One region of the Heyndrickxia faecalis genome, then DNA from elsewhere that is predicted to be linked to it. Evidence: riboswitches for the same ligand, from Rfam matches in the RefSeq annotation. Region 1 holds a riboswitch; each other region holds the start of a gene.
What was found. Region 1 has a riboswitch for thiamine pyrophosphate ahead of tenA (thiaminase II). Riboswitches for the same ligand answer to the same signal wherever they lie in the genome.

Region 2: linked by a shared signal. The riboswitch ahead of thiT (energy-coupled thiamine transporter ThiT) and the one ahead of tenA (thiaminase II) in region 1 are both predicted to bind thiamine pyrophosphate.
Region 3: linked by a shared signal. The riboswitch ahead of ABR335_RS09805 (3-oxoacyl-ACP reductase) and the one ahead of tenA (thiaminase II) in region 1 are both predicted to bind thiamine pyrophosphate.
Region 4: linked by a shared signal. The riboswitch ahead of ABR335_RS09755 (ABC transporter permease) and the one ahead of tenA (thiaminase II) in region 1 are both predicted to bind thiamine pyrophosphate.

What each region holds. Positions count from the first base shown of each region.
Region 1 is NZ_CP158453.1:2,815,208-2,820,205, forward strand. Features, by position in the region: gene ABR335_RS13670 (NCS1 family transporter) at 1-342, shown strand, start outside; gene allB (allantoinase AllB) at 332-1,729, shown strand; gene thiW (energy coupling factor transporter S component ThiW) at 1,925-2,443, opposite strand; gene tenA (thiaminase II) at 2,483-3,163, opposite strand; TPP riboswitch at 3,310-3,399, opposite strand; gene ABR335_RS13690 (alpha/beta hydrolase) at 3,730-4,623, opposite strand; gene ABR335_RS13695 (hypothetical protein) at 4,927-4,998, opposite strand, start outside.
Region 2 is NZ_CP158453.1:2,110,097-2,115,094, reverse strand. Features, by position in the region: gene ABR335_RS10320 (DNA topoisomerase III) at 1-735, opposite strand, end outside; gene ABR335_RS10315 (rhodanese-related sulfurtransferase) at 940-1,914, shown strand; gene ABR335_RS10310 (SOS response-associated peptidase) at 2,295-2,969, shown strand; TPP riboswitch at 3,027-3,127, shown strand; gene thiT (energy-coupled thiamine transporter ThiT) at 3,176-3,766, shown strand; gene ABR335_RS10300 (MBL fold metallo-hydrolase) at 3,963-4,817, shown strand; gene ABR335_RS10295 (CBS domain-containing protein) at 4,895-4,998, shown strand, end outside.
Region 3 is NZ_CP158453.1:2,012,551-2,017,548, forward strand. Features, by position in the region: gene ABR335_RS09785 (YkyB family protein) at 1-22, opposite strand, end outside; gene thiE (thiamine phosphate synthase) at 315-959, opposite strand; gene thiD (bifunctional hydroxymethylpyrimidine kinase/phosphomethylpyrimidine kinase) at 956-1,762, opposite strand; gene thiM (hydroxyethylthiazole kinase) at 1,768-2,580, opposite strand; gene ABR335_RS09805 (3-oxoacyl-ACP reductase) at 2,593-3,354, opposite strand; TPP riboswitch at 3,422-3,533, opposite strand; gene ABR335_RS09810 (GNAT family N-acetyltransferase) at 3,581-4,006, opposite strand; gene ABR335_RS09815 (GNAT family N-acetyltransferase) at 4,003-4,497, opposite strand; gene ABR335_RS09820 (GNAT family N-acetyltransferase) at 4,497-4,998, opposite strand, start outside.
Region 4 is NZ_CP158453.1:2,000,428-2,005,425, forward strand. Features, by position in the region: gene ABR335_RS09740 (phosphosulfolactate synthase) at 1-420, shown strand, start outside; gene ABR335_RS09745 (VOC family protein) at 404-802, shown strand; gene ABR335_RS09750 (ABC transporter substrate-binding protein) at 1,125-2,114, opposite strand; gene ABR335_RS09755 (ABC transporter permease) at 2,126-2,890, opposite strand; TPP riboswitch at 3,137-3,248, opposite strand; partial or broken gene ABR335_RS09760 (IS4 family transposase) at 3,608-4,962, opposite strand.

The DNA of each region.
Region 1 (4,998 bases):
ATTCTGGCTTACTCGGCATTTTTAGGTCCGATTGTAGCCATTCTATTGATTGAGTACTACATCTTCCGAAAACAAAAGGTAAATATCGCCGACTTGTACGCGGAAGACGGGCCTTATTCCGGCTATAACCCTGCGGCTGTCATTTCATTAGTAATTGGCGCGGCTGCCGCACTTGCAAAAGTGGAACTGGCATGGATCATCGGCTTTGTTGCGGCTGGTTTAGCCTATGTCATTCTGTCAAAATACGCATTTCCATTTTCAAAATTTAAAAAGGATACAATTTTTCAAAACACAGTCGTTCTCGAACCAAATCACAGGGAGGGCATTCACAATGAAATATGATACGCTCATTAAAAATGGAAAAGTTGTTTTTAGAAACAGCGTTAAAATCGCTGATCTTGCCATCCAAAATGGAAAAATTGCTGTAATTGCGGATAAAATTGAGGAAACAGCAGAACAAGTTTATGATGCTTCAGGCCAATATGTAATGCCGGGAATGGTCGACATCCATGTACATATGTGCGAACCGGGACGGACGGAATGGGAAGGGTTTGAAACCGGAACAAAGGCGCTTGCCGCCGGGGGAACGACAACGTATGTAGATATGCCTTTAAATGCGCTGCCTGCCACGACAACAAAAGATGCTTTAGAAAAAAAGCTTGCCGCTGCCGCCGAAAAAAACTATGTGGACTACGCCTTTTACGGCGGATTAGTGCCCGGTAATCTCGATCACTTAAAAGAACTCTCTGATTGCGGCGTGGTCGCTTATAAATGTTTTATGGCCAGCTGCGGAACCGATTTGCCGGGAGACTTTAAAAATGTAGATGATTACACGCTTTATGCGGGGATGAAAAAATTAGCCGAGCTGGGACATATTTTATTGATTCATGCAGAGAATGCCGCCATTACCGATGGGTTAGCAGAGGAGATGATCAAACAAGGGAAAACAAGTCCGGCTGATTATGTTTCAACACGGCCGGTATTTACAGAAGTGGATGCCATCAAGCGGGCGCTGTATTTTGCGAAACAAACCGGGTGCAAACTGCATTTTGTCCATGTCAGCAGTGCGGAAGGAGTGGAAGAAATTACGAAAGCGCGGAACGAAGGACAGGATGTCACGCTTGAGTCATGCCCCCATTACTTTACCATCACAACAGCCCAATTTGCGGAAATCGGCCCACTTGCAAAATGTTCCCCGCCTTTACGCAGCGAAGCGGAGCAGGAAAAACTTTGGGAAGTATTGAAACAAGGAAAAATCGATATGCTGACATCCGACCATTCCCCTTGCCCGCCTGTAATGAAGGACAGCGAAACCGGAAATATTTTTGAGGTATGGGGCGGCATAACCGGGTGCCAGCATAATGTCGATTTGATGTTCGATGAGGCTGTCAAAAAGCGCAGTATTCCCATTACGCAATTTACGCGCATGATTGCAACCAACCCTGCCGAACGTTTTGGCTTAAAATCGAAAGGGGAAATTGCGCTCGCAAAAGATGCGGATCTTCTCTTTCTCGATCCCGACCGGCCATACACGGTAAGTGCGGAAGACCTCTATTACCGCCATAAGCACAGCCCGTATATCGGCAGAAAAATTGATTGCCGGGTTACGAAAACTTTTTTAAGAGGTCAGCTCATATTCGATCTGGATGGCGGTGGTATCACAGGCGAGCCGGTTGGCAAATGGATCCGGCCAGCGAAGGTCTCAGACTATGCCGGAGTGCCGTCATAATGCTAACAGCATCAGGCTCTGCTTTCAAGAGCCTGTTGTTGCTGGCACAGATTTCGGGACAGGAATAAAAATAACGCAAGACAGCTTGCTGTTTTCAAGAGCCTGGTTTTGCTGGCATGGATTTTGACCGGTTATCAATGGCTGGCAACCTGTATGCACCATGGCAAATGCCTTCAATCCTCCGTGGTGCTTCACTCAAAGCTTACGGTTGCTTACGGTATGATTGATCATTCTGTCCCACCCTTTATTTTTTTGTAAAACTTTTATCAAAACATAGCCAAAAATGGCCCCTGCAAAAGAGCTTAAAAAGAAGGCAGGGATAAATCCGAAAAGCGTTGACGCTTGGCCGAGTAAGAAAACAGCAATGGGATAACATGCCAAGGCACCGAGAATGCCTGTCCCCATGACCTCCCCAACAAAGGCAAAAATGAGCTTATTCGTCTTCGCGTACAGATAAGCTGCCAAAAACGCGCCGATCATGCTTCCCGGAAAGGCAAAAATACTCCCCGTCCCAAGCAAGTTACGTAAAAGCGAGGATATAAAAGCTTGCGCAACCGCATAACCGGGGCCGAGCAAAACAGCCGAGAGTATGTTGGCAAAATGCTGTACCGGAAAAATTTTTGCAAAACCAACCGGGATATAAATCAAACTGCTGGATGCAGTTGTGATAGCTGCAATAACTGCAGTTGCTGTTATTTTTTGTGTTTTTCTCATTAGAACCAACCTTCCCTCCTTTTTAGTTGCGAATGAAAATCAGACCGGCCAGTCTTGTTTTTTATCGTTCATATCCCAAAATAAATACTCATACTTTGAGGCTATTTGAAAATGGCGTTCTAAGACTGCCAGTTCCGTTTCTGATTTTCCGCTTGCCAGTTGGTCCATTAAGTCAATTAACCACTGCGTTCCGGAGCCGAACGTTTCTGAAGAATAGGTTTCGATCCATTTCTTGTAAGGATTGGCCTCCAATTTGTCTCGATGATTTAATTTCAGCAGCTTCCCAATTTCCCAATAATCCCAGGCACACGGCAACAAGCAGGCAACAAGTTCAGCCAAGCTTCCATTGGCGGCCACTTGCAGCATATAACTCGTGTAAGCAAGATTAACCGGTGTTGGTTGGGTTGCTTCTAAATCCGTCCGAGTAACGCCAAACTCGGCAGCGTATTGGCGGTGCAGTTCCATCTCAAAATGCAACGATTCATGGAGAACCGCAGCAAATCTCGTCATCATGTCGAGGTTACCCGCTTTCACAACACCCATGGCAAACAGTTTTGCGTACTCAACTAAATATACGTAATCCTGCTTTAAATAATAGATAAATTTATCTCTTTCTAAAGTTCCGTTCCCCAGTCCCACGACAAAAGGATGGTTATGGTTTTTCTCCCAAATCGGCTGGACACTTTGATATAGCCTTTCTGTAAAAGATCGTTTCAACAATGATTCCTCCTTGTTTACCGGGAAACCGAATGCGGTTTGCAAGCTGATTTCACCCTTGCCCCGAGCGATAGCCAGAGGCGGCTCCTCAAAATAAAAAACCCGCCCTCCATCGGAAAGCGGGTGTATCAATTACAAATCATCAGGTGTAATTTCATCACCTACTTCCCTTCGCTAGTACGAACTAGATCAGGTTCAAAGGGTACTTCTCAGCCAACCCGGCGCCCCTAGTAGATTATTATGAATATTCATTTACATTACTCTTACCATATCATAGTATCGTATTTTGTGCAACAGGAGATTTATTGTCCGTCTTTTAAGTTTTTGTAAAATATGGAAACAGAGCCAAAGAATGTTGACTCAAATGCTGCCCGTACCACGCTTCAGTTCCCGAGATACGGTATTTTTATTACAGCCAACCATATCAGTGATTACTTGCATGGATTTCCTTCTGCACGAAGGGTGGCAATCTTCACCATAGATAAACCCCCGTATTGATTGCGTTTTTATCGCAAACGGTTTATCATGTTTTTTTTCATTTATTTAGCTTGTTGCATTTGATTATCCAACTAGCCTTTTGTAATTTTATCAAAAAAGCCTATATAATCTACTATTGCATTTTCAAAATAATCACCTAAATAAATATCGAAATGTCCACAGTCATACTCTTTTATCGTTGCTTTCTTGGAGCGTTTTGCACACTTTATGGTTGCCCAAGCAGGTGCTAATGTATCTTTCCGACAAACCGCATAAAATATCGGTATTCCTATATTTTTAGTGTATCTACTAGGCGAATATTTAAAGAATTCTAAAACCGATCTTGCGGGGGCTTTATTCACAAACTTTAAATTTTCAGGCATCAACTTAAAAACCTTTTTGTAGTCAGAAACAGCCATCATCGCTACTTTCCCCGGCGCATCCACCAATTTAATCATGACCGGATGATACCCGGTAATAGAAGATAAAACGTCAGCTATGGCAAAGGGGAATATTTTTAGGGCAGATAGTGGTGAGACCGTTTTCACTGTAGCTAAGGTGTTTGTATATGGGCACTGTGCCACGGTTGCAAGAATATCTATTCGATGAGCTGATAGGGTTATAACGTGTCCCCCACTAAACGAACTTCCAAACAGGAGTATTTTACTATCATCAATGCTATCATTCTTTTTGATGAAATCAATGGCAGAGTTCCAATCTGCAAGTTGTTCTTTTACATTTATCCGTTGTCTTTTATTTCCGTCACTTGCTCCATGGTTACGATAATCAAATAAAAAGCAGGCATACCCGGCAGCAGCAAACCTTTCAGCATATGCGTCCAACCGCATTTCACGCACTCCACCCAAGCCATGAGCCATTACAATGACCGGGCACCTTTTATCTACATTGGGTAGATATAGCCACGCGCTACACCTTGTTCCATTTGAATAAAAGTCAATATCTTCTCGTCGAAATTGATTGTTCATTTTTCTCCCTTCTCCCGCTTTAGGCGAGCACAAACATTGCACGAAATAGAATTGACATATACGTATAAAAATGGCTCCACAGTGAACTACTCTCACTTCGATGGGTCACTCGAAGTAGGGGTTTCTCGACTTATCGTTACTTTACGAGCTAATGAAAGCTGACCAAGCGATCCTTTTTGTTCCAAGCGTTTATGTTTCATACTAACACCAATAAGCATATGCCTTCTTGTTTGTATCCCCGAATATTGCTCAATTCGTCCAGCGCAGTTTGTGACCAAAATACACGATACTCTTTGTCCACGCTTAAGACCCCTTGAAACATCTCCGAAGATACTTAAGCCCCTGTTCTTTGCTGTAAATGCGTCCGTTTCGCCG
Region 2 (4,998 bases), 710 kb from region 1:
ATGTATGGCATTTGCTTTTTGCTCGTCAAATATCCGTTTTTCGCCATGATGGTCATACGATACTTCGAGTTTTCCGGCGAGCGCTTCAATGGTCCAGTATTTTTTCGGCACAAAAGACTGGATTTCCCGTTCGCGCTCGAGCACCATCGCCAATGTCGGTGTCTGCACGCGCCCGGCGGAGAGCGGATCGTTGTATTTCACGGTTAAAGCACGGGATACGTTCAATCCGATCAGCCAGTCTGCTTCGCTGCGGCAAACGGCGGAGTGGTACAGATTGTCATACTGCTTTGCCGGTTTTAACTGCTTGAATCCGTCTTTAATCGCTTTATCGGTCTGGGAAGAAATCCATAACCGTTTCACCGGTTTTCTCCAGTGCATTTTTTCCAGAATCCAGCGTGCGACAAGTTCGCCTTCGCGCCCGGCATCGGTTGCGATAATGCAGTCTTTGATGTCGCTTCTTTTGCCAAGCTGTTCGATCGCTTTATATTGCGGATAGGTCTGCCGGATTGTTTTAATTTCCATTTTATCCGGAAGAATCGGCAGGTCTTCCATACGCCATTCTTTATATTTCGGATGATAATCTTCCGGCATTTTCAGTTCGATCAAATGGCCGAGCGCCCATGTCACGATATAGCGCGGCCCTTCAATATAACGTTTTTTATTTTCCGTGCAGCCGAGGACGCGCGCAAGTTCGCGCCCGACGCTCGGCTTTTCGGCGAGTACAAGCGATTTCATTGCATAACACCTTTCTTTTATTCCTGTCTGAACAAGTATAACGCATCAAACAGGATTGATAAATCATTTCGTTTCTTCTGTTTTCACAGTGAAAATTTTGAAATGCAAACGGGCTTTTGGTAAAATGGTGGTTTGTAAGAGACAGTGTAACCTGAAAGCCTGCATTATATCTTGCAAATATAATTGGATAGGTGGTTATCAATAATGGAACAAACAAAGCCGTACAGAGTCTTATTGTATTACAAGTATGTTGAAATTGAAAATCCGGAAGCCTTTGCAGCCGAACATTTGCAGTTTTGCAAAGAGACCGGTTTAAAGGGGCGTATCCTCGTTGCCAAAGAAGGGATCAACGGCACCGTTTCCGGAACGGTTGAACAAACAACCAAATATAAAGAAAAGATGCACGCCGATCCCCGGTTCCGGGACATGGTCTTTAAAGAAGATGAAGCAGATGGCCATGCGTTTAAAAAAATGCACGTCCGCCCGCGCAAGGAACTGGTTACGCTGCGGCTTGAAAAAGACATCAATCCGAATGAAAAAACGGGAAAATATTTGTCTCCGAAAGAATTTCGCGAGGCGCTGCTGGCTGAAGATACCGTCGTACTGGATGCGCGCAATGATTATGAGTATGATCTCGGGCATTTCCGCGGGGCATTGCGCCCGGATATCCGCGCTTTCCGTGAACTGCCGGGATGGGTGCGCGAACATAAAGATCAATTAAAAGGCAAAAGAATTGTGACGTATTGCACAGGCGGCATCCGTTGTGAAAAATTTTCGGGCTGGCTTTTGGAAGAGGGGTTTGAAGATGTCGGCCAACTGCACGGCGGGATTGTAACATACGGAAAGGATCCGGAAGTGCAGGGCGAGCTGTGGGACGGCAAACTGTATGTATTCGACGAACGGATTTCCGTTCCGGTCAACCGAAAAGAACATGTCGTTGTCGGCCGGGATTATTTTACGGGGGAACCGTGCGAACGTTATGTCAACTGCGCCAACCCGGCCTGCAACAAGCAAATTTTATGCTCGGAAGAAAATGAACATAAATATATGCGGAGTTGCTCGCATGAATGCCGCACCGTACCAAATAACTTATATGTAAAAGAACACGGCCTTACACCGGAAGAAGTGGCTGAACGGCTGCGCCGGATCGAAGAAGAAGACGCGGCGTTAAACCGGTAACCGGTGTGGCTTTTAACCTTACGATCCGGAAAGCGGATGGTGAAAAAGGGCATGGAAACCGTGCTCGCTCCCTGCCGGAACGATTCCTTGCTTCGGAAACGGCATTTTCTTGAAAGAAACAAGGCCTAAAGAGCGGAATGTGAAAAAGAGAAGAAAAACCGGGAACTGCTGCAAACATCCCAGCTCGGGGGCAGGGTTAACAAGCGGTGCGTTCCGGAACAGAGAAAGGATTTGGTGCAACTGGGCCAAATCCTTTTTATCTGCCTGTTTTTTGTGTAAAATGGGGAAAAATGGGCATCTTTGCCGCTTCATACGCGGTATGGCAGAGGATGAAAATCAGCGGGCAATATTTTCAGGATAGAAAGAAAGGCGGGATTTGGATGTGCGGGAGGTACACGTTAACGGCATCTGTAAATGAATTGGAAGAAAGGTTCCATGCCAAAGCTTCTTTTTCAAGCAGTGAATATGCCAAAAGTTATAATGTCGCGCCTTCGCAAATGGTGGCTGCCGTGATCAGCGCCCATGGGCAGTACAGACTCGGTTTTTTAAAATGGGGCTTGATTCCTTCCTGGGCAAAAGATCCGAAAATCGGGCATAAGATGATCAATGCCAGAAGCGAAACCGTATTTCAGAAACCGGGTTTCCGGGAGGCAGTGAAAAGGCGGCGCTGCCTCATTCCGGCCGATTCTTTTTTTGAGTGGAACCGAAAAGACGGCACCCGGGCGCCGATGCGGATCAGGCTTAAGAACAGGGGCATTTTTGCGATGGCCGGGCTTTGGGAAAAATGGATGGACCAGGAAGGGAATCCGGTCTTTACTTGCACGATTTTAACGACAAAGGCGAACAGGATGATGGCAAAAATTCACGACCGGATGCCGGTGATTTTACGCAGGGAAGATGAAGAAAAATGGCTGGACACATCGGTCACTGAGGCGGGCCGGCTGTTGCCACTCCTTTCGCAGTATGATGCAGACCTAATGGAAATGTATGCCGTATCTGAACGCGTCAATTCGCCGAAAAACAATTTTCCGGAGCTGTTATTGCCAAAAGATTAAATTTTTTGTTGAAATGTTGTGGCAAAAAGTTTATCATAAAGGTGACAATTTCATGAACGTAACCACAGGGGGAGCGTTAAGCTGAGAGTGAACGCCATGTTCTGACCCTTTGAACCTGTCCGGTTAATGCCGGCGTAGGGATGTGGAATTTCTTTTGTCCTCCCATGGTTCGTTATGTTCATGCATACCAAAAGGGGGATTTTTTTATGGGCAAATTAAGTTTACAGGCTATGATTGAAGCGGCTATTTTTGCGGCGTTCGCGCTCGTGTTGGACTTATTGCCGTCCATTAAGGTGACGTCCGCGATTTCTCTGTCGTTTGCCATGCTGCCGATTTTTGTGGTCGCTTTTCGCTGGGGATTTAAAGCAAGTGTTGCTTCCGGATTTATTTGGAGCCTGCTGCAGATCGTCACCGGTGATGCTAATGATATTCTTAACCCGCTTCAGGGCATCATGGAATATCCGGTCGCTTTTTCGTTCATCGGGTTTGCCGGGCTTTTCCGGCCGCTTGTCGAAAGAAGCTGTCGTCACTATAAAAAGGGCACGATGACTTTTTGGATATGCCTTTCCGTTCTTACCGGAAGTTTTGCCCGCTATTTCTGGCATTTCGTAGCCGGCGTGATTTTTTGGGGTTCCTATGCGCCTAAAGGACAGTCGGCGTTTCTCTATTCTCTCATCATGAATGGCGGCACGATGATTGGGAATGCGATTTTATGCGCAGCTGTTGCGGCGATTCTCTTGAATGCCGCCCCGCAGCTGCTGACAAAATACCGCAATCCGCACAGGCATGCGGCATAAAAGCAACTTGAAAACGGCAAGGCCAACTGCGCCTTGCCGTTTTCGCTGAAGGAAAGAGGCTTCATGGTAACAGGCGCCTTGTAAAGCCGGCAGTCCGGTTTTTACTGCTTTTTCGGTTGATGATAGGAGGCTACGGGTAATGCTTTCGAGAAACGGGAAAAGATAAATAGAAGGAAAATGAAAGAAAGGGGATTTTATGGACAAAGACATTCATCACCCGTTTGGCCACCGGGTCATCCCGATGACTTCGATTGAAAGCGGAACAGGCAGAGAATTGCTGCCGGATCTCTATTGCCTTACCATCCAAATTGTCAATGTGTGCCTGATCGGCAGGGCCGGAACCGATGCATTTGTTCTCGTGGATGCCGGCATGCCGGGTTCTGCCGAAGCGATATTTTCAGCCGTGCGGGCACGCTTCGGGGAAAAGGCAAAACCAAAAGCGGTTTTACTGACGCACGGCCATTTTGACCATGTCGGAGCGATTGCGCCATTATTGGAAAAGTGGGACGTGCCGGTTTTTGCACATCGATTGGAGTTGCCCTATTTAACCGGGCGTGAAACGTATCCGGATCCCGATCCGTCCGTTGAAGGCGGCCTGCTGGCGAAGATTTCCATGATTTATCCGAATGAACCGGTTGATCTTGGCCATGCTGTCCAGCCCCTTCCCGAAGACGGGACGGTCCCATTTTTGCCGGGCTGGAAATGGATCCATACGCCCGGCCATTCGAGAGGGCATGTGTCGTTCTTCAGGGGAGCAGACAGCGTGTTGATCACGGGGGACGCATTTATCACCGTCAGGCAGGATGAATTTTGGAAAGTGCTGGTGCAAAGGCAGGAAGTAAACGGGCCACCGCGCTATTTTACAAATGACTGGAAAGCGGCCAAACGCTCAGTTGAAAAATTAGCTGCTTTAAAGCCGGAAACTGCTGTTTGCGGCCACGGGATCCCGATGTCTGGCTCCGGCTTGAGGAAAGGGCTTGAGGACCTTGCATCCAGATTTGATGAAATCGCGCTCCCGGATCACGGGAAATACGTAGATGGCACACAATAGGCGGTTTGTTCATTGCTTCCTTCCCCGCAAAGGTTTACAATAATTTGTAAATGGATGGATATAAAGGGGCGAGAAAATTGGAAGTCAAAGATTTTATGATCCGGGATGTTATTACGGTAAAAAAAGAGACAACGATCCGGGAACTGTTAAAGGTGCTTGCCCACCACCGGATCGGCGGCGT
Region 3 (4,998 bases), 800 kb from region 1:
CCCATTTTCTGTAATTTTCCACTGCCTCTCCCCCTTATTCGCATAAACCATTCTCTGCGCCTTGCCAGCACAAAAAACAACAAATGATGAGAGGTTATCTGGTTTTAACAGCCCTCACCTTCCCTTCCACCGGAATGTTTGTTTGTATTTTATCACAAGAACAAACGTTTTATCAACCAAGATATTGAAAAATTCTCGCAAAAAATTCACCGCCATTCAGCCTGCTTGGCACCAAAAAAGCCAGGCTCCTACACCCGGCTTATCTTGATTCCATTTTTAAACTGTCAAAAGGCGCAGGGGGCTTTACGCCTTCATTATAAAGCGAGCTCCCTTTTCAACAGGACAGCTGCCGCTTCTGCATCTTCCGCGCCTGCGATCGCAGAAATGACGGAAACGCCGTCTGCGCCCGCTTCTATGACGCTTTTTGCATTGCCCGGCCCTATGCCGCCAATTCCGACAATTGGAATCCGGATGCCATTTTGGCGGATTTCGCGAATGACGGCTGTGCCTTTCGCTTCTTTCGCATCTTCTTTCGATTTCGTCGGAAAAATTGGGCCGACGCCAAGATAATCCGCGCCTCCGTTTGCTGCCTGCCTGGCTTCCTCCAACGTATAGGCCGAGACGCCGATGATCTTATCCCCCAACTTTTCTCGTACGGATGCCAGCGGTTCATCTTCCTGCCCGACATGCACACCATCAGCATCCAGTTCCAACGCAAGTGCAATATCATCATTTACAAGAAAAGGAATCCCGTTTTTTTGGCATATCCACTTCAATTTTTCACCAAGCGCTTTCTTTTCTTCGCCTTTTCGTGCACCATTCCCTTTTTCACGGAATTGAAAAAGGGTGACGCCGCCCCTGATGGCCTTTTCCAGCACTTGTTCCGGCGGCAGCGTGCAGTTCGGGCTGCCCATAATAAAATACAGTTTCAATGCGCCACGCAAATATTCGGCTGTCATCGGTTATTCATTCTCCTTTTTTGGTACGCCCAATGGTTTGTCGGCCCGTGCCCGTGTCCAATTTGAATGCCGTCTTCGATCGCGGCGGAAATGAATGCTTTTGCTGTCGACACTGCAGCAAATATATCCGCGCCTTTTGCCAATTCCGCCGTAATCGCCGAAGAAAACGTACAGCCGGTGCCGTGCGTATTTTTTGTTGCGTACCTTTTCGCTGTATATTCGTAAAAATTCACCCCGTCAAAAAGCAAGTCGCTCGAAACCGGGGAAGACTCATGATGTCCGCCTTTAATGAGACAATACCGGGGACCGCAATCCGCAATGATGCGTGCCGCTTCCTTCCGATCCCCGGCATTGCGGATGGGCATTCCTGCCAGTTCCGCTGCTTCCGGAAGATTCGGCGTCACAATGAAGGCGAGCGGAAGCAGCTTGCTTTTTAAGGCTTGAACCGCTTCCTTTTGCAAAAGGGTTTCCCCGCCTTTTGCAATGATCACCGGGTCCACAACGAGTTTTTCCCAGCGGTAGGTTTTGATTTTTTCCGCGGCCACTTCGATGATGCCGGAATCAAACAACATGCCGGTTTTTAGCGCATCCGTCCCCATATCTCCGGCAATGGACTCCAATTGGCGGGAGACGGCTTCGGGTCCGAGCGGAAATACCCCCTGGACGCCGCGTGTATTTTGCGCTGTCACCGCGGTAATCACGGACATGCCGTATACTTCCAATTCCTGAAATGTTTTCAAGTCCGCCTGGATGCCGGCACCGCCCCCGGAATCAGAACCGGCAATCGTGAGTGCTTTTTTCATGATGTTCACCCTTCTTTCTTTTCAAAAGAGGCATATTTTTGGATTTCTTCAGCTCCTATTTCTGCCAGCTGGTCTAAAAACGCCATTTGAAAACTGCCCGGCAAATCCCCGCCTGTTTTTTCTCTTGCGATTTCCGCAGCAGCGCCGTAAATCGCAAGCGCCGAAACGGATGCCTGAACCGGATCTTCCTCAACAGCGAGAAAGGCGCCGCAAACTGCGGACAAAAGGCAGCCTGTCCCGGTGACTTTTGTTAAAAGCGGGTGGCCGTTATGTACGAGATAGAGTTCGGAACCGTTTGACACCGCATCCGTCTTGCCACTTACCACGACCGTAGTATGAAGCGTTTTTGCCGCTTTTAAAGCGAGTTCGCCCGTATCCAGGCTGGTATCTCCTGCATCGACGCCTTTAACTTTGGCATCTATTCCGATCAGATTGGCGATTTCTCCGGCATTTCCCCTGATGGATGTGAAGCGGATTTCTTTCAGCAATTTTTTTGCCGTTTCTGTCCGGTAACGGGTTGAACCGGCAGCTACCGGATCGAGGACGACCGGAACGCCATTTTCATTTGCAGACTTTCCCGCCAAAATCATGGCTTCGACGGCTTTTTCGTTCAAAGTGCCGATATTTAACACGACCGCATTTGCCGCTTTCGCCATATCGGCAACTTCTTCCACCGCATCGGCCATTACCGGAGATGCGCCAAGTGCCAGGAGCCCGTTTGCTGTGAAATTAGCCACCACAATATTCGTGATATTATGGATAAGCGGATTGGCTTCCCTGATTTTTTCAAGCAGTTCAATTGGTTTTTCCTTTTCCATTTTCATTCCCTCCTAATCCATTACAAGTCCGCCGTCAACGACGAGGTTTTGCCCGGTTACCGCCCTGGCCCATGGCGATGCAAAAAACAACACGGCATCCGCAACGTCTTCCGGTTCTGTCACCTTTTGCAGCGGAGTAGTTTCCTGAATCAATTGAAAAACCGCTTCAGATGTGGCTGCACTTGCATCCGTCGTTTTCAGAAGGCCGCCGGATACCATATTAACGGTAATGCCATATTGCCCCAGATCTTTCGCCATGCTCCGGGTGAAGCCGAGGAGCGCTGCCTTGCTCGTATTGTAATCATGGTAGGCGACAACCGGATTTTGAAACAGGTTTGTGCCAATATTGATCACCCTGCCGAAATGCAGCCGTTTCATTTCCGCAAGGCCGGCCTGTATGGTATTTAATGCGCCGCGAACCGCACCTTCCATCTGCAAGCTGTATTCCTCCCACGAAATTCGGGAAGCATCGTGCCGGGATTCCGGATCAAAGCGGAAATGCACGAGGGCATTATTTACAATTGTCGTGACAGGCCTGGAAAAATAAGCTTCGGCCTGCCGGAACATCTTTCTTACCTGCGCCGGATCCCTTACATCCGCCTTCAGGGCAACCGCTTTTTCTCCTAAAATATTCTGAAGATCCTTTGCCTTCCCCTCACTCTCAAAATAGTTGATGACAACGCCCGCCCCTTCTCTTGCAAAAGCTTTTACAACTGCTTTGCCTAACCCCCTGCTTCCGCCGGTGACGGCAACCACCTGCTCATCGAGTTTCATTTGTCCCACCCCTTTCCATGCAAAAAAGCCAGGCCCGAAAAGACCTGACTTTATCAGCAAGAAATTTTTTTACAAATTCCTACTTTCCTACGCCGGTATGATCCGGATCAGGTCCAAAGGGTTGAAAAACGCCGGTTTTTCTCTCAGCCCGCCAGATCCGGGCACCCCTAGTAGTTTGAAAGATTATTTTTAGCTATTATATCCCTTTCCAACAAAGATGTAAAGTTTACAATCTTTTTAAAAAAACATAACTGACTTTATCATAATCCATTTTTTCTTCATAAAACCGGTGTGCGTCTTTTCTCTGCAGGCCGGATGACAGGGATACAATGCCGTATCCGTTTTCGCCGGCCTGTTTTTCCACATGCGCCAAAAGCCTGGCGCCGTACCCTTTTGATCTGTGCGCTTCATCCGTCACCAGGTCGCATACCCAAATAAACCGCCCGTTGTACAAGGTAATCATCGGCATATAGCCGGTTACCGCCACAATGTTTCCGTCATCTATTACTGCGGCCATCTTGTAATCCGATTTTTCTGCCGCCTCTTCCACCAGCTGGAGATAGTGTTCTTCGTCCAAATGTTTACGCAGCTGTTTCATCACCGGAAACGCTGCTTTCCACTCTTCCCGGTTTGCAAGTTCTTTTATTTTCATCTGTATATCCCTTCTTTGCCTAAATGGTAATGCATAATAATCAATTCGCCTTTTTTTCCAAACATCCTGCCCCCTTCATCCACAAACCCGGCTTGTCTGTACAAATTTTGGGCAGCAACATTTTCCGTATTCACCCCAAGAACCATCTGCTCTATTTCCAGAAAATGGGTACGGACAAAATGGGGCAGCTGTTTTAAACATTGCCTGGCGTATCCTTTTCCCTGCTGGTGGAAATCGGTTGAAAACGTCCGCAGCAATATGGCATGCGGATGATTTGTATATGGCCTGGCGCCATTTTTTTCATGGAGCACAAAAAAGTTTGTGATCCTGCCATGCCGGATTGCAACAACAGGGTGCCGTTCCGGATCATCTTTTGCAAGGGCAATGGCTTCATCCGGATGGCCGGTGAAACGGAGCTGATCATCCGTTATTGTATAGTTGTCCAATTGCTGCTTGAAATCATCATTGTAAAAGACCAGTTCCAATTCCATTACCCCTTGCATGTCGTTTCTACCAAATCGAGGGATAACCGTACCATATCCCGGCAGCGAATCCCGTTTTCATATATCGTTTCAGCATAATGCCTGACGAAAAAGCCTCTGTCCACCCCGGAGATCCGGAAACCGCATTTTTGATACAAGGCCAGCTGGCTGATGCTGGAATTGCCGGTGCCTACTTCGATCGTTTTAAATCCTCTTTTTCCTGCCCTCCGGATGGCATCCAGCACAAGCCGTTTTCCAAAGCCTTTCCCTTGATGTTCTTTTGCAACCGCCACATTCGCCAATTCCACGATTCCCGGCCTCGCCGGTAGCAGGATGTAAACGCCGATCACCTTTTCTTCAATTTCCGCCACATAGCATTCTCCGCGGTTGGCATAAGCCATCACCATTTCGCGTGACGGGTCGGCAAGGAGCAGTAAATCCATCGGAAGTTTTTCCTTGCCGCCCAGCCGCCGGATGTTTAACGCATTTTTTGCTTCCAAAACTGCCAGC
Region 4 (4,998 bases), 810 kb from region 1:
ATTGCGGAATTTTCAAAGGAGTTTAAAGTGTTAAGTGAAGTTGGCTCAAAAGATACTGCCAAATCAATAGCCGACACGCCGGCGTTATGGCTGGAATCGATTAGTCAAGATTTAGAAGCAGGCGCATATAAAGTGATGACAGAGGCAAGGGAAAGCGGCACGAGCGGCATTTGCAACGGGGACGGGGAAATACGGGAGGAGATGTTTGCGGCCATCCTGGACTCCGGGATTCCCCGCGATGCTTTCATTTTCGAAGCGCCCAACAAGCAGCTCCAGGCTTTTTTTATCCAACAGCTCGGCCCGGATGCCAATCTGGCCAACATCCCTTTTTCGGATGCCCTTGCGCTTGAAACATTAAGGCTCGGTTTGCGATCAGATACTTTTTTTATTGGAGGAGATTCCCATGAGAAAAACGGATAAAATTTTTCATTTGGCGATCCCGTGCAAAGATCTTGATGAAACAGCCGATTTCTATCAGAAATTAGGCTGTAAGGTGGCGCGCCGGTATGATGACCGGGTCACTTTCAATTTTTTCGGGGACCAGGTTGTCTGCCATCTGAGCCCTGAAAAAATAGACCCCAACCCGAAAATGTATCCCCGCCATTTCGGCATTACTTTTTTGGATAAAGCAGCATTTGAGGAAACCCTCCAATCCGCAAAGAAAAACCGCTTGGCATTTTTCCAGGAGAAAATGGTCCGGTTTGGGGGCAGGCAAGAGGAACATTGGACATTTTTCCTCCAAGATCCCTCCAACAACTTGCTCGAATTTAAATATTACCACGATGAAAGCATGGTGTATTAACCAGTCCCATTCATTGCTCAAAGCATGCGATGCGGCTTTTTCCGGAAAGAGCCGCATCGCATGCTTTGCCATTTGGGCCAGGCGATAAGCGTTTTTTCCTGGCCCGAGACGTTTGATCGTTATGTTCAGCAGGATGGCAAAGCCCCGGAGGCCCTTTTTAGGCTTAACATGCAAACCGCAGGCATACAGCTGCGGTTTTTTTGCGGCTTCCCGCAGGAACATGCAGCGCTTGAAGCGAATAACATACTCTGCATGTTCCGCCACCCGGTTTTGTGATCCCATGCTGGCGGAAGCCAAAGCGATTTGGCTTCCAGAATGCTCCTTATTTATTTTCTAAATGGACAAAAGCTTTTGCGGCATTGACATGTGTTTTTGTGATCTTTGTCTGGTACAGCCAATCCGAAACGTCTTGCCATTTTTTCAGGCCCTGATCGGCAATCGTTTTATTTTTTTCGCTCATCAGCGGCAGCAAAATGTGCAGGCTCTTCGTTTCCACATTTTTATCCAGCGGTGAAGAGGCATCTTCATGTTTTAACAAAATGGCAAGCGCCTTTTCCGGATGTTTTTTGACATATTGCTGGCCTTTTTCGGCAGCAGCAAGAAATTTTTTAAAAATGTCTGGCTGCTGTTTCAGCTTATTTTCGTTTGCGATGAAAACGAGTTCGGCATAATCCGGAACACCGTATTTTGCCGGATTGAATGCTCTAACGGGTACGCCTTCCTTTTCCAGCAGCAACTGTTCATGATTAACAAAACCGCCGACGATCGCATCAGTTTTACGGGCTGTCAGAGCAGGGATTAAATCATAGCCAACATCCACTGTTTTCACCTTGTCCGGATCGCCCCCGTCTGCTTTGACCATTGTCCGAACGACTGCTTCTTCCAGCGGAATGGAAGAATAGCCGACCGTTTTGCCCGCCAGGTCTTTCGGTGAGCGGATACCACTTGAAGCTGGCACCATCACACGGTTCAGCGTATGGCGGACGACGGTGCCAAAAGATTGGACCGGAATATTCTCATCGCGCGCGATTAACACTTGGGGTTGATAACTTAATGCAATATCAATTCGATTCGCAGCCGCAAGTTTTAACGGGTCATTTGTGTCAGAAGGCATTTTGATGCTGACATCAAGGCCCTGCGCTTTAAAATAGCCTTTTTCCTTGGCTACATAAAGAAAAGAATGAACCGCATTTGGATACCAATCCAGCATGATCGTTACTTTTTGCGCATGTTTCGTTGCTTGCTGCGAATGATTGCTGCAGGCACCTAGCATACACGCCAGTACAGCGACCATTACCCATCGTTTCTTCATTGAAAATCCCCCTAAATTTTTGTTCTGTTTTTCAATAAGCTTTTTTCCATCCCATAAATAAGCAAAAATAATCCCATGCCGAGTGCAGCCAAAAGAAAAACGGCCGAAAAAACAGCGCCCGACTGCAAATACCCAGACATTCGCTTGCTAAAAAAGCCAAGCCCCGCAGTTGCGCCAAGCCACTCTCCGATCGCTGCCCCGCTGACACAATATACAACCGATAATTTCAAGCCGGATAAAAATTGGGGAAGGGCCATCGGGACAGAAAGTTTTCGGAAAATATCCCAACGGCTGGCGCCCATTGTCCGAAACAAATTCAGATAGGCGGGATCGACGGTTTTTAATCCGTCAAAAGTGCTGATTACAATCGGAAAGATAGCCGTTAACACAATAATCGCTACCTTGCTCCAAACTGAATAGCCGAACCACATCATAAAAACAGGTGATACGGCGACAAGCGGGATCGTTTGCGAAATAACAAGAAACGGATAAAAGATTTTTTCAGCCGTTTTGGAGACATACATGATGACACCGATCATCACTCCACCCGCAACAGATAAAAGAAAACCGATGCCGACTTCCTCCACTGTCGCAGGCAAATGCACATTTATTAGTTGCCTGTGATTTTCTATGAAAGATGCATAGATTTGGGTAGGGGACGGCAAAATGAAAGACGGGATCACCCCTTTCTGTATGACCCACTGCCAGCCGGCTATCAAGACCAGCATCGTAACGCAAAAAAGTCCGTAATCCCCCAGCCATTTTCGCCACTTCATTTAGGAAACCTCCTTTCATCCGAACTTCCAATATGTACAAGCTGCAAACCGTTCCAAAGCCCGTTCAACCATTTGAATTTTTTCCTGCTATAGCAATCTTCCACCTACTTTTTGTTTTTATTTCTTCCTGCCCGTCGTCATTGACGGGGTTTTTCCGGTTACCGCCCTAAAAGCAGCTATTTTCCCTCCCTTCCAACAGAAAAAAGCCAGGCCTGTAAAAGACCTGACTTTAATAAGCAAGAAAATTTCCCAAAATCCCTACTTTCCTACGCCGGCATGATCCGGATCAGGTCCAAAGGGTTGAAAAACCAAATGTTTTTCTCTCAGCCCGCCAATCCGGGCACCCCTAGTAGTCTGAAATATTCACTTTTTTCCATTATAGGCTTTCTATTTGCCTGTGTAAAGTAGTGCAAGCTTTTTTTAATTCAATTTTCTTTCTTCCCTTTCTGCCCTCCTGCTGTTTGGAATAAAGGCGCCAACATTACAGGCCCCGGTAAAAAGAGATCCTGAACATCGGGAAAAGTTCGCGCTAACTGAAGGATTCCGCTTTCTCTCCGGCTTTCCCGTTTTAAAAATGGGCCTGATCGTTTTTTGTACCATGATACTGGCCTTGCAAATTTCCGATTCCCAGGCCATGATATTAATAACTAAAACTTGAAAGTACGAAAATCGTGCAAACTCCTTGTCGCCACTGCGGTTATCCCGTCTAATTTAGAGCTAAGCTGCTTTAATTAGGTGTTTTTGATAGCTGACATGTAACTTTTTTTAAATTGCTCAAAGTAGTATTTAGTACTTCTTCACAAAGGATATACTCATCCTTAAAGGCTTCTCTAAATAAATCAATCATTGTTGAATCGCTTCTGCGAAGGTGATGTCAGTAAGTTCATCAACCATGAGATAAAACAACTCACCCAGGGTCCGATCATCTACCTGTTCACGGTGTTGGACTGCAAGGATTGAGTAACCAATTGCGACAAGAGCGGTATGTGCAAAGATACCGTCATAAGACAATCCTTGATATTTTGCCAGGAGGGGGTACTGTTTACACATCTTGAAGTATACTTCAATCGACCAGCGCTTTCCGTAAAGCTGAATAACTTCATCTTCAGAGAGCCGGGTGTCCGTTGTCGCCAAGACAAGGTAATCATTTCGTTTATTGCGGTTGCGGATATAAACGAGTTTGACTGGCACCGACGTTTCCCCGTCTACTGCTTCAACAAGAATGGATAACAGATAGCGTGAACGTCCGCGACGTTTCTTCTGGGTGTTAAAGACCGTTTTCACATCCATCAGTCCATCGTTGAATTGGTAATAAACTTTCTTAGAACGTTTCACCATGGCTACTCCATGAAGTCCCATTTCACGCAACTGATGAAACATCTTAGGGCTAGAAAACCAGGAATCAAACAAGACGTAGGAAGCATTCACTCCTTGAGACAAGGTTGATGATATCAATTCCAACACTACATTGGTTGCTTTGCGCTGTGCCTGAATCTTACGCTTTCCTGAAAATGTACGGCCGTCAATGGATTTTGGGCTGCACACTTGATTCTTGCCAGAAAGCAAGGAAAAGTTAACAGGAAGGAATGTATTGCCGTCACTCCAACCGAGTTGAAGAAACCGAAAGCCACGGGTATGTTTGTGTTTCGCATGGTCAAACTGAAACGCCGCAAGTTCAACGTGCTTTGCGCTGGCTCGCTCATACATGGAATCATCCACAATGAATACATTCCGGCGTGTTGGTTCGGTCAAGGGTTCGATGAACACAATGATACGGCGGCAGAGCAAAACCAAGAACTTTTGCCAATTGATTTTGCCGTTATTCAGTAGATTACGGAAAGTCTTATCTGAGAATCCGAGCTGATCTTGATGCTTCAAATAATCACGGTATGCAGATCTGTTTGAGAAAAGTGTACTGATCAAATAACAGAACAGTGTTTGAAATGGAACACCTTTTGTCTTTACAGCGTTTGAAACCTTCGCAATTTGAGATAAGCGGAAACGCAAAAAAATGCTTCGATTGAAGATAAAATTTCAAGAGATTGATGGTCGTTTTGTGTTATAATTTTCATAACATGAACACTCCTCGATTAATTGCTAGTTAGCAC